Regions from separate parts of the Cupriavidus sp. WKF15 genome, predicted to be linked through region 2. Evidence: predicted binding sites of a transcription regulator. Region 2 holds the regulator's gene; each other region holds the start of a gene.
The links. Region 2 encodes LexA, which represses DNA repair genes until DNA is damaged. Its sites were predicted from a motif close to ACTGTATNNNNATACAGT; they were not measured.

Region 1 (5,503 bases), on a different replicon from region 2:
GCGGCAGGTATTCGGCCATGGCCTCCACGCGCAGCGCCAGGCCGGTCACGGGGGCATGGAAATTCAGCTGGTCCAGCTTCTCGCGCAGCAGGCGCGACAGGTGCGCCGGATCGCGGCTGGGCTGGGCCAGGCCCACTGTCACGGGCGTGCCCACGGTATCGACGCCGAGCCGGTAGCGCTCATGCTCGAGCACCAGCACGCAGCGCGTGACCCCGGCCTGTTGCACCGCCAGCCAGCCGGCCAGCGCCAGCAGCAGGCGCTGCGCACCGGCCAGCACGCCTTCGGCCGATTCGATGCGGCCCGGCAGGTCCATGCGCTGCGCGAACGCAGGCGGCGGGGCAAACCAGGTGAAGCTGGCCGTGGCCTCGCCATAGGCCTGGTCCAGCCGGGCCAGCAGTGCCGGGCCCAGCCGGCGCGCGAGCCCGGCGCGCGGCAGGCGCCGCACCTCGCCCAGCGTGCGGCAGCCGATGCCGTCGAGCCAGGCCGGATCGGCCAGCAGGCGCAGCACCTCGACCGGCAGGCGGTCCAGCAGGCGGCCCATGCGCGCGGCCTGCACCGCCCGCCGCGCCGGCCGCACGATGCCGCGGCGGGTACGGCGCATGGGCTGGCGCGCGAGCCACGCCGCGCCATGGGCCGTGGCCCCGCTGCCCACCTGCGCAAACGTGCCGAGTTGCCGCACGCATGCGCGCACCGCCCGGCACAGCGCGCGGTGGCCGCCGAACAGGCGCAGGCTGGCGGTGACGTCGAGCATCAGCGTGGCCGCTTCCGGGTCTTCATCGAATGTCACCAGCGGCGTGAAATGCAGCAGCGCCAGCGCCGCCGCGTGCAGCAGCGCGGCTTCGGCGGCCGGGTCGCGCTCCAGTTGCACGACCTCGGCCGACAGCGCCTGCACGCCGCCGCGCCGCATGCCGAAACCCACGCCCAGCGCCATGGCCGGGGCGTTGGCCAGCATCACCCGTTCGCGCTCCATCACCACCACCGGCACGGCATGGTGCAGCGTGCCAAGGGCGGAGACGGGCGTGGAGGAAGACGCCGCGGAAGGCGGCATGGCCGGCTCAGGCCAGCTCGGCTGCAGCGCGTCCAGCGACAGGCGCGGCAGATGCACCGCGATCCAGTACGACATGGGCGGAACCTCCCGCAACAACAGGTGAAACAGCCGGGACAGGCGCGGCATGGCCGCCGCGGCGGGCGCCCTCCAGGCCATCCAGCCGCAGTCGCAGCGGGGCCTCGCGCACCGGCCCGCGCCGCTTGTGGAAGACGATGGACAGCGCGTTGCCCGGCAGCGGCGACAGCAGCAAGCGCAGCACCGCCGGCGACGACTCGCGCAGCGCCATGGCCGGCCGCATGGCCCACACCGCGGCGTCGCCGGCCTGCGCCAGCACTTGCAGGCGGCGCACCGCTTCCGGCCGCGCGGCCGGCAGCCATACCAGCACCGCGCCGAACGCCTGGCTGCGCAGCATCTGCTCGGCCGCCCACAGCACATCGGCCTGCTGCGCGTGCTTGCCGGCACCGGCGGCCGCCCGCACCCAGTAGAGCTGGCGCGCCGGCAAACCCGCCGCGGCCAGCCCCATCGCATTGGGCAGGTAAGGCGGCCCCACCAGCCCGATGCGCCGCCCCGCCGCCGCCAGCGCCCGCAGCGCCGGCAGCAGCAGGCGCAGTTCGCCCGCCCCGCCCTGCGTGGTCAGCAACTCCGTCACCCCGCCCACCGGCCAGCCGCCGCCGGGCAATTCCGCCGCCAGTCCGGCATAGCCGGCCGGCCACACCGGCTGGCTGCCGGCGCGGCCAAGCTGGCCGGCACGCCACAGGCTGGGATAGCGATGCTCGAGCGCGGCCACGGCCGCCTCCCGGCTTGGCGGGGGATGCTGGGCAGGCGCAGGGAAAGCGGGAGCCTCCGCGGCGGGGGCTGCGGGTGCGGTCATGTGAATGTTGAGTCTCGCCGGCGTGGCGGATGGCGTTTTTACGATAACTGTATATTTATACAGTATTCGAGGCAATGCAAGGGGGACGGTGGAATGTGATCGGATCGGTTCAGAAAGCCGACCCTAGCCGACCCTAGAACTCACAAACCGACGCGGGAGGCTCTAGCTCGCCGCCATCCCTTTTTCCGCCAGTTCCTTTTTCGCGTTCTCGTTCTTGGTCAGATGCATCAGACCCATGCCGCGCAGAACGTTCGGAGCCTTGGTGAACTGGATATTGTCATAGCCCACGATCTCGATGCGATTGCCCCAGGGGTCGCGGAAATCCAGAAACGGACCGCCGATCAACTGGACCCCTGCCGCCTTGAGAGCGGCACGCGCTGCCTCCTTGTCATCGACAACGAGGCCGACATGCCGGCCGTCATCGGGGGACTGTTTGCGTCCTGCCTGCAGCGCGATGAACTGGTCGCCAAGATCGATGAAGGCCATCGTCTCGCTCTTGCCGCGCAATTGAAAGTCGAAGATGCGGCCATAGAATGCCAGCGCTGCCTCGATATCGCCGACTTCCAGCGCTACATGGTTAAAGCCGATAGCGCGCGGCTTTGTGGAGTTGACCATCTGGCCCTCCTCTTGCAATCCGTGGATTTGTTTAAACCATTCTTGGACAGAGATCGCCCTCCATCCAAACGATCTGGTGATACTCGCCCACGTCGTCCACGCGGGGTGCTTTTCCGGCCACGCAAGAGCCGATCAAGTCGCCGTTATCGGCTGCGGCCTTCTGGCGGCATTTCTTCGATCGTGTCCACGCGGTCGGGATAGAACGCGAGGTGATTGCGGATCAGTGCGACGGCCTCGTACGGGTTCTCGTATGTCCAGACGGCGTTGACCGATCGCTCGCCACCTGCCGGAATCGAGAAGTACGCGCAATCGCCCTTATATGGGCAGTGCGTTGTGTGTTCGGTGCGCTCGAGCATGCCCATTTCAGCATCTTCGCGCGGGACGTAGATGACTGCCGGGTAACTGGCCTCGCGCAGCGTCAACGCATTGCGCGTATCGGCGACGACCTTGCCGGCCACAGTAACCACCACCCGTGACGGATTGCGTTCGATGGTAATCGGGTGGTCCTTGCCCGGAATCCTCACTGGCCGGGCTGTGTCAGCGCTGTTTCTGTCCATTTGCTTTTCCTTGAACTGGCTACTCAGGTGATTCGGCCTACTCGCACTGAGCCGAGCAATCTTCACATGGCGGCAAATGCAAAGTCATCTGCATGCAATGCAAACAAGGCCGGTGACGAAGACCCTATATTGACTCTAAGCGATATTCGACGGAGCGCGAGCGAGCACTTCAAGCGGCTTTGCGAACGTGGACTCCGGTGGATGTGTATCTGCAACCGTCAAGGATTGGAATTGAGTTTTCTTGAAAGGATCAAGTCCGCCGTCTATATGCTGGGCGGCCAACATGCAGCGTCGAGAGCGAGGATTCTCTCCAGGGATATTCGGGCAGTCATACGCGAAGCGGGTACCACCCCGAATGACGTGGACGAGAACTATCGGGTGAAGTCGAAGATCTGGCGGAGAACGCGTCATTGCTCCGAGAAGGAATTGCTGTTTCTCTATGCGGTGGACAAGGAGGTTGCGATGCTCTGCGAAAGGGTCGCGCGACAGCACCTGCAACTGGACCTGCTGTAGCCGCCCGCGGCTTGCTATGCAGGACCAACGAGAGGACTTGCCATGATGACAATAAGCGGCAAACGAATCGCGGCGGGCCTGATCCTCGCGATGATGGCATTGGTCGGCGTGTGCCCCGACCTGTTTGCCGAGGAAAGCGGCAATGCGGCGCGCCTGCGCGACAAGTACGCGAGCCTGGCGGAACCGTTGAGCCACAATCCGTTTCGGCGTCAGTTGTACCTGAAGTCAACGGAATCCGATTCCACGCTCACAGGGGATATTTATGCGGTGGTCGACTATCCGTTCGCCAGCGTCAACGGCACGCTCAACGATCCCGTGCAGGGTCCCGCCAACTGGTGCGACGTATTGATCCTGCACCTGAACGTCAAGTATTGCCATGCATCGGCCAGCGGAAACAGCGCCCGGCTTACCGTGAACCTGGGCAGAAAGGTCGAAGAGAAACTTTCCTCCAGTTACCGCGTGCAATTCAACTACCGGGCAGTGGCGACGGGACCGGAGTATTTCCAGGTCAACCTCGATGCGGATACCGGCCCGATGAGCACCAGGGACTACCGCATCGTGCTGGAGGCCACGTCCATTACCGCTACCCGCACCTTTCTGCATCTGACCTATTCATACAGCTATGGCGCGACCGGTCGCATCGCGATGAAAACCTATCTCGCGACCCTGGGCCATGGCAAGGTCGGCTTCACCACCGCGCGCGATCCGTCTTCCGGACAAGCCGAATACATCGGCGGCGTACGGGGACTGACAGAGCGCAATACGATGCGTTACTACCTGGCTATCGATTCCTACCTCGGCACGCTGTCCGTCCCCTCCGACAAGCGCCTGGATCAGCGTCTGGCCAAGTGGTTCGACGCGACAGAGCAGTATTCGCGTCAGCTGCATGAAGTGGATCGGGATGCCTACATGAGCATGAAACACAACGAGTACCCGAGGCAGCAAGTCATGCAGTGAGCCCGCGGTGCATTCCGATGGGGCGCCCCCTCACTGCTCCGGTCACTTTTCCGGCATCGCCGACGAGTGATGGCTCGTGATCAGCCATCGCGATCCATCCCAGCGGTAGGTGTAGGTATAGCGGGCCTTCACCACCGCGCCCGTGCGCGCGAAGGTGAATGTATAGAGCCCCGCATCCACCGCGGAATTGCATCCGATCTCGATCTGGCGGAAATCGATCTTCCCCGAAGGCCGGTCCTCCAGGAAGTGCTGGAAATAGTCTTCCCGCTCCGCGACCGTCACGCGAGGCTTGTTGGAAACCGTCGGCAGGAGAATCGACCGGTCGGCATAGTTGGCCACCACCTTGCGCGGATCGCCCGTCAGCAGCGACTGGTTCCACCGGTCGAACAGCGCCGCGATCTCCTGCTCCGAAGTCGCCTTGCAGCTTGCCGCGGGCGCCCCCTGCGCGCCGCCTGGCGATGCCTGGTTCATGGCGCATCCCGTCAGCACGGACGCCAGCACTGCAATGGAAATCAGCTTCATGGCAACGTTCCTCCGCTTGTTATTCGGCGCCTGGCCCCGGTTCAACGCATGAAGTATGGAACATCCCGCCAGCAATTGTTAGGCCCATCCGGCGCTCGCCATCACGAGGCAGCCGTGAACAAGGACTTCCGGATGATGGCGTGCACGCCCCAGTTGCCATTGACGACCTGCGTGATGCCGAAGTCGACCGTTGAGGATTCCCGCCTCCCGCGTGCGGCCCGATCTGCGGCCATGACACATGGCGACATATTTCCCGCGTGGCGCCCGGCGCGGCCGCCCGCTACATTAGCCTCACCGACGCAGCAATGCCGGCTCCGCAAGGCAAGGCGCCACCCGCTCCCCACACAGGACGATCATGCACAACCTCAACAAGATCACCCTCCTCGCCACGGCCTTCGTCGTATCGGTCTCTCTGGTCGA
Region 2 (5,503 bases):
CGTCCTCGTTCTTCAGCGCAAGCAGTTCGGGGGTCAGCAGGTCGCGGTATTGCTGGACGATATGCTGGTACGCGAACTTGTAGAACAGGCGGCGCGGGAATACGCCCTGCTGCGAGACCGCCAGGTACTGGGCGACTTGCGGCAATTCGTCGCGCTCGTGCGGGGCCATCGGGAAGTGGTAGGCCTCGGCCCAGGTCTGGGCGAGCTGCAGGCGCGAGCCGAACATGGCTTCGCTCATCGCGGGCCCGAGGATCGGCGTGGTCTCGCCGTGGCGGATGTTCTCGATGACGGCGCGCCAGGCGTCGCCGCCATCGCCTTCATCGGGCGCAAAACCGGGCGGGTAGAAGATGCGGCCGCTGTCCAACCGCGTGAACACCGCGGGCATCCACCAGTCCGGGTACTCGCTGACCGCCGCGCGCGCCACGCCGGCGGCACGATCCACCTCGCCGTGTTCGCGCAGCTCGGCAAAGAACCGCGGCAGGAAGGCGTTCATGGTGGCCATGCCGATACTGCCCTGCATGGCCAGGACCGCCGGCACGCCGGCCTGGGCAAGGAGCGGTCCCAGGGCCATCAGCGTGCTGGCGCTGCGCGCGGCGCCGGCGCCGGCGCTCTGGCAAGAACACAACACCACCAGGCTCGGCGGACGCTCGAGGGTGCCGATGCGGTTCACCAGCACGCTGCCGCTCACCAGGTCACGGCTGCCGTCGGCCTGTTCGAGCCACAGCATGGGCTGGTCGTCCACGAGCGCGCCGTGGCACACGAGGCAGAACACATCCGCGCCTTCCTGCAGTGCCGCGAAGATACGGTCGATCGTGGCGTGGCCGGGTTCCGCCAGGGCCTTCGCGGGAATCGGCGCCAGCGCGGCGACGGTGCGCGCGGCTTCCCCGGCGGCATCGATCGGCTTCAGTTCGGAGCCCAGTCCGCTTGGGTTCGCCACCACCACGAGCGCGCTTACGTCGCTCCGTGCGCGCAGTCGCGGCAGGCGCATTTCGCGCGCAAACAGGTAGCGCGAAAAGAAGCAGCGCTGGGTGATGAACAACGCGTGCTCGCCTGCGGGGTCGTAGAGCGTTTCCCATGGCAGCGCGTGCAATGCGCGCGCGTCGACGCCGATGCGCAGGCGCACGCGCAGGTCCAGGTGGCGTTCGTTGGCCGATGCCTGCGCGAGGACGAAGGCGTCGCGCAGCGGTGGCGCGGCGAACAGGGCGGCGGCCAGTGCGCGGCCGCACACCTGCGGATCCGCGTCGCGCACCGCGGGGTCGTCGGGCGCAAGCGGCATCGGCACGCGTGGGGTGATCACATCGCCTTCGGGCACGCGGTGCCTGGCCTCGGCTTCATATCCGCCTGCGGCATCCGTGCCGATCACGATCTCCAGTTCGGAATAGTTGCGCGGCATGGGCGGTCCGTCGTCAAGGCAGGGCTATGCCGCACCGAGCGGGTCGCCGCGACGCAAAGTCCTGGCGCAAGGCGTTTCGATGGCGGCCATGATGCCCCCCATGCCGATTCGCTGACGGCACCGGCACCGGCACCGTCGCTGGCGTTCGCAATTACCCCGGCAACGCTAGGCTGGCGGCCGGCGGCGGCAATGCGCGCGAGCCGGCCCGGTTCAATGGCGTGCCATGCTGCGGTTGGGCCGTTCTGCGACGGCGCCGGGGCACGCTGTGCCTGCTAACTGAAGGCTAGAAGCTGGCACCCTCGATGGAAAGATGTCGCAGATAAAACAAATGAAGATGAGATTTGCGGAATATGCAATTCTCGATGAATCCGCCATTCAAGGGCCGGATGACGACCCCTGCCGGTTCTTGCCGGCGGGACTCAGGCCAGGAGCTTGGTCGGCTCGGCCAGTTCCAGCATCCGGCAGATGGCTGCCATGCTGCCAACCATGGTGCGGCGCTGCGCGCCCTGGTAGATGCGGACGCCCTTCGACTGCCGGAACGGCACCGGCTTGACGGGCTGACGGGCGGCTGCAATGTGTTCGATTTGCGGCATGGCTACACCTCTCGATTGGCAAAAGCGGGGTCAACACCCGTCATGCGGGCGGCGTCGGCACTGCAAGGAGGAGGGCGGCCAGCGCGCGGCTGGCCGCGCTGGTCAGAAGCCCGAGGAGCGGATCAACCCGACGGCGATGCCTTCGAGTGAAAATTCCTCGCGTCCGGGTGTGACCACGATGTTCGGAAAATCCGGGTTTTCCGCGATCAGCTCGATCGTGCCGCCTCGGCGCTGCAGGCGCTTGACGGTGACGTCGTCGCCTAGGCGGGCCACGACGATCTTGCCGTTGGGCGCCTCGCTGGCCTTGCGCACGGCCAGCAGGTCGCCGTCGAGGATGCCGGCGTCGCGCATGCTCAGGCCGCGCACGCGCAGCAGGTAGTCGGGACGCTCGTCGAAGACAGTGGCATCGACCTGGTACTGGCGGTCGATATGCTCGGCGGCGAGGATCGGGCTGCCGGCGGCGACGCGGCCCACGAGCGGCAGCGTCAGCTGCATGATGCCGGACACCGGCAGCGAAAACTGGTCAGGGGATTCGGAATCGCTGCGCGCTACCTTGAGCCGGATGCCGCGCGATGCGCCCGGCGTCAGTTCGATCACGCCCTTGCGCGCCAGCGCCCGCAGGTGCTCTTCTGCGGCATTGGGCGACGAGAAGCCGAACTCCGCAGCGATCTCGGCGCGCGTAGGCGGGAAGCCCGTGCCGCGGATCGTGTTGCGGATCAGGTCGAAAATCTGCTGCTGCCGGGGTGTCAGGGTCGCCATGGAAGCGTTCCGTGATGAGTGCCCCGGTGCGATACCGCTGCCAGCCAGGCGGGCACTGTATGTTTAAACAGTATGCTGTGATTTTATACAGTATCGGCGCAAGCGCAAGCAGAATTTCAGAAGTGTCTGCTCGACTTCCGATTTGCCCGCATGCCGCGGGTACAATCGCCGGACCTCAGCTTCCTGCATCCCGACCATGTCCCAGCTTCCCCGCATCGTGGTCCTTGCCACCGGCGGCACCATTGCCGGCGCCTCGACCAACCCGGCCAGCAGCGCGCGCTATCAGGCTGCGACGGTACCCGTGACAACGCTGCTGGCGGCAGTGCCGGCGTTGCAGTCGGTGGCCAGGGTCGAGGCCGAACAGGTGGCGCAGGTCGACAGCAAGGACATGGTGTTCTCGCTCTGGTCGACGCTCGCGGAGCGCGTGCGGCACTGGTCGGCGCAGCCGGATGTGGCCGGCATCGTCATCACGCATGGCACGGACACGCTCGAAGAGACGGCGATGTTCCTGCACCTGACGCAGGCATGCCCGGTGCCGGTGGTGCTGACTGCGGCCATGCGGCCGTCGACGTCGCTGTCGGCCGATGGTCCGCTCAATCTGCTCGATGCCGTGCGCGTCGCTGGCCATCCGGATGCGCGCGGCAAGGGCGTGCTGGTGGTGCTGAACCAGCAGGTTCATGCGGCGCGCGACGTGACCAAGGCGCATACCTCGTCGGTGGATGCCTTTGTATCGCCAGTGACCGGTCCGCTGGGCTTTGTGCAGGATGAACTGGTGCGGCTGGCGCGCAAGCCTGCGCACGCCATAGCGGCTGCCTTGCTGGTGCCGGCCCGTTGGCCGGATGTCGAGATCATCGCGAGCTACGCGCAGCCCGGCCGCATCGCGGTGGACGCGATGGTGGCCGCGGGTGTGCGTGGCCTGATCGTGGCGGCGGCGGGCAATGGGTCGGTGCACGAGACACTGATCGCAGCGCTCAGGGATGCCGCGGCGGCCGGTGTCGCCGTGGTGCGGAGTTCGCGTACAGGGGCGGGGCATGTGGCGATTCCGCCAGTTGCCGACCCGGATGGTGGCGTTTTCCTTTCCGCTGCCGACCTGAATCCCTATAAGGCCAGGGTGCTGCTGTTGCTGGCCCTGGCGCAGGACCCGGGGCTGGCCGCTGCGCCGGACCGGCTCCAGGCGCTATTCGCGGCGGCGTGAGCGCGGTTGCGCGATTGTCAACAGTCGAGCTATAATTTAAGGCTATTCAACCTTGCCACACCGGACGTGACGCCCGGGTGGCTCATCCCAAAAGGAGCGTCAATGCGTCATTACGAAATCGTTTTCATCGTCCATCCGGACCAGAGCGAGCAAGTGCCGGCCATGATCGAGCGTTACAAGTCGCTCGTGACGTCGCAAGGCGGCCAGGTTCACCGCGTGGAAGACTGGGGCCGTCGCCAGATGGCTTACATGATCCAGAAGCTGGCCAAGGCTCACTACGTTTGCGTCAACATCGAGTGCGGCAAGGAAACCCTGGCCGAGCTGGAACACGCCTTCAAGTTCAATGACGCCGTGCTGCGTCACCTGATCGTGCAGACGAAGAAGGCCGAAACCGCTCCTTCGCCGATGATGAAGGAAGTGCAGCGCGAAGAAGCCCGCAAGGCCGCGCAAACGACCACCGAAGGCCAGGCCGCCTGAGTGCGGGCTGCGGTGCCAGTCGTGGCCGGCAAGTCTGACCACGGCAGCATGGGCAACACACTGCAAGGGGCCACGCGTTGAACCAGCTTCGGCTAGCCGCCACACTGGCGGAACGCGATGCCCTCAGGTATACCCCGGCCGGTGTGCCCGTCGTGAACTGCATCCTGCAGTACAGCGGCGAGGCGATCGAGGCGGAAACACCGAGGCAGGTCGAGTTTGCCATTGCAGCGATGGGAATCGGCCCGGTTGGCCAGCGTCTGGAGCGGTTGCCGCTCGGCACGCTGCTCGACTGCGAAGGATTCCTGACCCGCAAGCACCGCAACAGCAAGGCCCTCGTCTTTCACATCACCGGATGTAAAGCATTCGTAAAGGATTGAATCATGGCATTCATCAAACGTGACAACAAGAACAAGAAGCGCTTCCAGCAACAGAACCCGCTGTTCAAGCGCAAGCGCTTCTGCCGCTTCACCGTGGCTGGCGTGGAACAGATCGACTACAAGGATCTGGACACCCTGAAGGACTTCATCGGCGACAACGGCAAGATCACGCCGGCTCGCCTGACCGGTACCAAGGCTCACTATCAGCGTCAGCTGGATACGGCCATCAAGCGCGCCCGCTTCCTGGCGCTGATGCCGTACACCGACCTGCACAAGAACTGATAGTCCAGGCCATAGGTCCGTAAAGGAGAGAACACGATGCAAGTTATTCTGCTGGAAAAAGTGATCAACCTGGGTAACCTGGGTGACATCGTCAAGGTGAAGGATGGTTACGCCCGTAACTTCCTGATCCCGAGCAAGAAGGCCCGCCGCGCCACGCAAACCGCGATCCAGGAATTCGAAGTGAAGCGTGCCGAGCTGGAAAAGGCCGCTGCCGAGAAGCTGGCCGCTGCGCAAGCCGAAGGCGAGAAGCTGAACGGCCAGACCGTCCAGATCTCCCAGAAGTCGGGTGTGGACGGCCGCCTGTTCGGTTCCGTGACCAACGCCGACATCGCCGTTGCCCTGGGCACCCAAGGCTTCAAGGTCGAGAAGGCCCAGGTTCGTCTGCCGAACGGCCCGCTGAAGACGGTGGGCGACCACCCGGTCAGCG
Region 3 (5,503 bases), 1.1 Mb from region 2:
TTACGGCTTCCAGTTCTTCGATACGCTGCGCCTGTATGACAAGGGCCAGGTGCTGGCCACGCCCGACATCTACAAGGGCAAGGCCGGCACGGTCAAGATCGGCGTGCAGAACGAGACCTTCGTTACCGTGCCCAAGGGCACGGGCGGTCGCCTGAAGCCGGTGCTCGAGCGCCAGGAGCTGCTGATTGCCCCGATCGCCGCGGGCCAGCAGGTGGGCACGGTGAAGCTGATGGACGGCACCAGCAAGGTGGCGGAGTTCCCGGTGGTGGCGCTGGAAGAAGTGCCCGAGGCCGGCTTCTTCGGCCGCCTGTGGGACACCATCCGCCTGTGGTTCAAGCGCAAGTGATGTGATGGAGCAGCCCGGCATGCCATGCGTGCGCCGGGCTGCCGGAGAAACGAAATGACAGCCGATAACAATGGCGGCGGCAAGCCGGGCGATATCCCGCCCGAGCAGTCGCTGATCGAGTACCCCAGTGATTTCCCCATCAAGGTGATGGGCGCGATGCAGGATGGCTTTGCCGAAGCCATCGTGACGCTGGTGCAGGAGTTCGACCCTGGCTTCCACGCCGGCAAGATGGAAATGCGTCCGTCCAGCAAGGGCAACTACCTGGGCCTGACCGTCACGGTGTGGGTAACCAGCCGCGAGCAGCTCGACGATCTTTACCGCGCACTGACGGCGCATCCGATGGTGAAGGTGGTGCTGTAAGGCCGCACCTTTTCCATTCCAGCCGGTTTGCTCCCCTCTCCCGCGCGCGGGAGAGGGGCCGGGGGTGAGGGCAGGCGCTGGCATACCGATGCGCCTCACTTCGCTGACACGCTTGCCCTCACCCCCAACCCCTCTCCCGCATGCGGGAGAGGGGAGCCACGCCCCGGAGCGCGCAGCGCCGTGGTCTTGGCACGCTTCTCTTCCCCATACCAACATGAACACCATCACCCTCAAGCCTGGCAAGGAAAAATCCCTGCTGCGCCGCCACCCGTGGATCTACGCCACCGGCATCGCCACCACTGAAGGCCGCTGCGAGCCGGGCGCGACTGTCATCGTGCGCGCCGCCGACGGCCGTTTCCTGGCCAAGGCCGCCTACAGCCCCGAATCGCAGATCCGCGCGCGCGTGTGGACCTTCGACGAGAACGAGCCGGTCGACCACGCGCTGTTCAAGCGCCGCGTGGCAGCGGCGATTGCCTATCGCCGGCAATGGGTGAAGGACAGCAATGCGGTGCGCCTGATCTTCGGCGAATCCGACCGCCTGCCGGGCCTGATCGTCGATTACTACGGCAACGGCGCCGATGGCCAGCTCGTGTGCCAGTTCAATGCCGCGGGCGTGGAGCACTGGAAGACCGCCATCGTGCAGGCGCTGGTCAAGGAAACCGGCTGCCCCAACGTGTACGAACGCTCCGATGCCGCCGTGCGCCAGCGCGAGGGACTGGAGCTGGTGACGGGCGTGCTGGCCGGCGCCGAGCCCGATCCCGCGCTGTCGGTGACCGAGCATGGCGTGCGCTACTACGTGGACGTGCGCAATGGCCACAAGACCGGCTTCTATGTCGACCAGCGCGACAACCGCAAGCTGGTGGGGGACCTGGCCCAAGGGCGCGAGGTGCTCAACTGCTTCTGCTACACCGGCGGCTTTTCGCTGGCGGCGCTGCGCGGTGGCGCGACGTCGGTGACGTCGATCGATTCCTCGGGCGAGGCGCTGAAGATTGCCGCCGGCAACGTCGCGCTCAATGGCTTCGACGAGAACCGTGCGACGTGGCTCGATGCCGACGTATTCAAGACCCTGCGCGAGTTCCGTGCGGAAGGGCGCCAGTTCGACCTGATCGTGCTCGATCCGCCCAAGTTCGCGCCGTCGGCCCAGCACATCGACCGCGCCGCGCGCGCCTACAAGGAAATCAATCTCGTCGGCACGCAGCTGTTGCGTCCGGGCGGGCTGCTGTTCACGTATTCGTGCTCGGGCGCGATCAGCATGGAGCTGTTCCAGAAGATCGTGGCCGGTGCGGTGACGGATGCCCGCGCCGATGCACGCATCCTGCGCCGGTTGTCGGCGGGCACGGACCATCCGATGCTGTCGGCCTTCCCGGAAGGGGAATACCTGAAGGGGTTGCTGCTGGAAAAGGTGGCCTGACGACTCAGCGCCACATATTGCGCATGCGGCTGGCCAGGTCCACCGGTGCGAGCGTTGCCTTCGACGGTACCGCCCCCGGCATCGGCGGAGGCGGCCAAGAGCGGCTGTAGAAGTTCGGCATCACCCGGTTCGGCAGGAAGCGCGTGCGCGACGCGTACACGTGGCGATCGCCGAACCCCGGCTGCTGGTGCACGTAGAAGCGCTGCGGCACCACGACGTCCAGATGGTCCTTGGCGCGCGTCATCGCCACATACAGCAGCCGCCTTTCCTCTTCGATCTCTTCCGTGGTGCCCGTGGCCAGGTCGGACGGCATGCAGCCGTCCACGGCATTGAGCACATACACCGCCTTCCATTCCTGGCCCTTGGCCGAATGGATCGTCGACAGGATCAGGAAATCCTCGTCGCGCAGCGGCACGCCCGATTCGTCGCTGGACGCACTGGGCGGGTCCAGTGTCAGTTCCGTCAGGAAGCGCTCGCGCGAGGCATAGGTCGCGGCAATGCGTTCGAGCTGCTGCAGGTCGGCCATGCGCGCGGCGGCATCGTCGTGGATGCGCTCCAGGTGCGGCTGGTACCAGGCGACGACCTGCTCGAACTCCGACGGCCACGGCGACGCCGGCCCCAGCAGCGAGCGGGCCAGCGCCAGCAGGTCGGCCCAGGCGGGCGCGGCCGCTGGCGGCGCCTCGAACGATTCCAGCGCAAACAGCGGCTCGGTGGCGACCGCGAGCGCATCGAGCACGCGCGCGGCGGTCTTGGGCCCGATCCCGGGCAGCAACTGGAGCGTGCGGAAGCCGGCGATGCGGTCGAGCGGGTTCTGCAGCCAGCGCACCACGGCCATCGCATCTTTCACATGCGTGGATTCGAGGAACTTGAGGCCGCCGAACTTCACGAACGGGATATTGCGCCGGGCCAGCTCGATCTCGAGCTGCGCGCTGTGGTCGGCGGCGCGGAACAGCACCGCCTGCGCCATCAGCGCGAGGCCCGCCTCGCGCCGTTCCAGCACGCGCTCGACCACGTAGCGGGCCTGGTCGGCTTCATCGTTGACGACGACCACGCCGGGCTTCTCGGCGGACGCGCGCTCGGACCACAGGTCCTTGGTGTAGCGCTCGGCGGCCAGCCCGATCACGGCGTTGGCGGCCTGCAGGATCGGCTGCGTCGAGCGGTAGTTCTGCGACAGCGTGACCTGCTGTGCCGGCGGCGCGAACTGCGCGGGGAAATCGAGGATGTTGCGCACGGTGGCGCCGCGGAACGCATAGATCGACTGCGCGTCGTCGCCGACCACCGTGAGGCCGCGGCCGTCGGGCCGCAGCGCCAGCAGGATCGACGCCTGCAGCGCATTGGTGTCCTGGTATTCGTCGACAAGGATATGGTCGAAGCGCGCGCCCATATCCTGCGCGATCGCGGGCTCGGTCAGCGCCTGCGACCAGTAGAGCAGCAGGTCGTCATAGTCGAGCACCTGCTGCTTCTGCTTGGCTTCGACATAGCCGGCGAACAGCGCCCGCAGCGCGTCGACCCACATGGTGTAGCGCGGGAACCAGAGCTTGAGCACGTCCTCGAGCGGGGCCTGGGTGTTGACCACGCGCGAATAGATCGACAGGCAGGTTTCCTTCTTCGGGAAGCGGCTGGCCTGCTCGGACAGCCCCAGGTCGTGCCGCACCACGTGCATCAGGTCGGCGGCATCGCCGCGGTCGCAGATGGTGAAGGCCGGCGACAGGCCCAGCGTTTCCGCATATTCGCGCAGCAGGCGCGCGCCGATCGCGTGGAAGGTGCCCGACCACTGCAGCGCCGCGCGGCCGGCGCCGGTACTGGTGCCGAGCGCCTGGTCCACGATGCGCTCTACGCGCCGCCCCATCTCGGCCGCGGCGCGGCGCGAAAAGGTCAGCAGCAGGATGCGGCGCGGGTCGGCGCCGTTGAGCACCAGGTGCGCGACGCGATGCGCCAGCGTGTTGGTCTTGCCCGAGCCTGCGCCCGCGATGATCAGCAGCGGCCCGTCGCTGTGGTGCTCGACCGCCGCCCGCTGTTCCGGATTGAGCCGCGCCAGGTAGGCGGGAACGTCGGCGTCCGGCGAGGCTTGTTCGGCAAGGGCGGAAGGCGATTCCGCGAGAGGGGCAAGATCCAGTGACACGGGCGGTTCGGGATGTGGCCGCCGTCGATGGCGGGCAGGAAGACTGGCGCAAACTGTATATCCATACAGGCCGTGGGCGCAAGCCAGTCGAAGCGCGCGCGGCATCAGCCCAACAAAAAAGGTGCTCGATGAGCACCTTTTCGCAGCTGTTGCCGGGAATTCGTCAGGCGGCCTGGGCCAGCGCGCCGTCAAGCAGCTTGTGCAGCGCGTCCCATTCGGGCTCGCCGACATAGCGCTTCAGGATGCGGCCGTCCTTGTCGACGACGAAGGTGGTCGGCGTCAGCTGCACATTGCCGAAGGCCTTGGCCGCGGCGCCATCCGAGTCCATCGCGACCTTGAACGGCAGCCCGCGTGTCTTGGCGTAGTTCATCACGTACATCGGCGGATCGTAGTTCATGGCCACGGCGACGAACTCCAGGCCCTTGCCCTTGTACTGCTCGTAGGTGCGGACCATGTCCGGCATTTCCTTGACGCAGGTGGCGCAGCTCGTGGCCCAGAAGTTGATCAGGTAGACCTTGCCCTTGAGGTCGCCCGTGCTGACTTTCTCGCCCGAAAGCAGCGTGAACGTGGCGGCGGGTACCTGGCTCGACGGCGACAGCGCGCGGTAGCCGAACCAGCCCAGCGCGGCGAGCACGACGACGACTATGGCAATGGGCCACAGCTTGCGGGGTTTGGAAGTGGCGGGAGCGGCGTTTGTCATGGCAATGCGGTCCGGCTTGGGCCGGGCCCGTTCAACTGGCAACAGGGCATTCTAAACCCGGCTGCCGCGCGTTGCTGCAATCCGTCGCCTGCGTCAATCCGCCGCAGTCCGCGCGGGTCAGCGCGCGGTGGCGATGGCGGCACGCGCCTGGCCCAGCGCCTGTTCCAGATAGGCGCCGTAGAAATCGGGCTGCAGGCCGCGCAGCGGGGCGGCTGCCTGCCGCCCGTCGCGATCGAGGAACAGCACTGTCGGGGCCACGCGCACCTGGTGCGCCCGCGCCCACGCGCGCGCGGTGGTCATGGTGCCGTCGGTGTCGCGCAGCGGCGTGTCGGCGGTCATGTCGACTTCGCGCACCGCGATTTCGCCGGCCGCCGCCTGCGGGCCGAGATAGCTCTTGCGCACGGTGTCGCAGTAGCCGCAATCGGGCAGCGAAACCAGGACCACTAACGGTTCTCCGCGGCACGCCGCGTCGGCGGCGTGAGCGGCCAGGTCGGTCGCGGGTGGCAGGTGTGGCGTGCCGGCGCCCGCGGGACTGGCGAGCATGGCCAATGCCAGCAGCGCGGC

Region 1: the regulator LexA is predicted to act here: its motif matches at 1,966-1,983, upstream of imuA (translesion DNA synthesis-associated protein ImuA).
Region 3: the regulator LexA is predicted to act here: its motif matches at 4,292-4,309, upstream of CupriaWKF_RS01570 (ATP-dependent helicase).

Annotation. Positions count from the first base shown of each region.
Region 1 covers NZ_CP119573.1:2,506,053-2,511,555, forward strand. The annotation lists gene CupriaWKF_RS28860 (DNA polymerase Y family protein) at 1-1,123, opposite strand, end outside; gene imuA (translesion DNA synthesis-associated protein ImuA) at 1,056-1,919, opposite strand; gene CupriaWKF_RS28870 (VOC family protein) at 2,082-2,534, opposite strand; gene CupriaWKF_RS28875 (DUF427 domain-containing protein) at 2,678-3,091, opposite strand; gene CupriaWKF_RS28880 (hypothetical protein) at 3,323-3,604, shown strand; gene CupriaWKF_RS28885 (hypothetical protein) at 3,695-4,561, shown strand; gene CupriaWKF_RS28890 (SgcJ/EcaC family oxidoreductase) at 4,604-5,083, opposite strand; gene CupriaWKF_RS28895 (sterol desaturase family protein) at 5,439-5,503, shown strand, end outside.
Region 2 covers NZ_CP119572.1:1,383,640-1,389,142, forward strand. The annotation lists gene CupriaWKF_RS06570 (CHAT domain-containing protein) at 1-1,393, opposite strand, end outside; gene CupriaWKF_RS06575 (hypothetical protein) at 1,813-1,986, opposite strand; gene lexA (transcriptional repressor LexA) at 2,089-2,745, opposite strand; gene CupriaWKF_RS06585 (asparaginase) at 2,942-3,940, shown strand; gene rpsF (30S ribosomal protein S6) at 4,043-4,417, shown strand; gene priB (primosomal replication protein N) at 4,495-4,794, shown strand; gene rpsR (30S ribosomal protein S18) at 4,798-5,076, shown strand; gene rplI (50S ribosomal protein L9) at 5,113-5,503, shown strand, end outside.
Region 3 covers NZ_CP119572.1:331,273-336,775, forward strand. The annotation lists gene CupriaWKF_RS01555 (D-alanyl-D-alanine carboxypeptidase family protein) at 1-346, shown strand, start outside; gene CupriaWKF_RS01560 (YbeD family protein) at 401-706, shown strand; gene CupriaWKF_RS01565 (class I SAM-dependent rRNA methyltransferase) at 921-2,117, shown strand; gene CupriaWKF_RS01570 (ATP-dependent helicase) at 2,122-4,239, opposite strand; gene CupriaWKF_RS01575 (TlpA disulfide reductase family protein) at 4,403-4,939, opposite strand; gene CupriaWKF_RS01580 (thioredoxin family protein) at 5,057-5,482, opposite strand.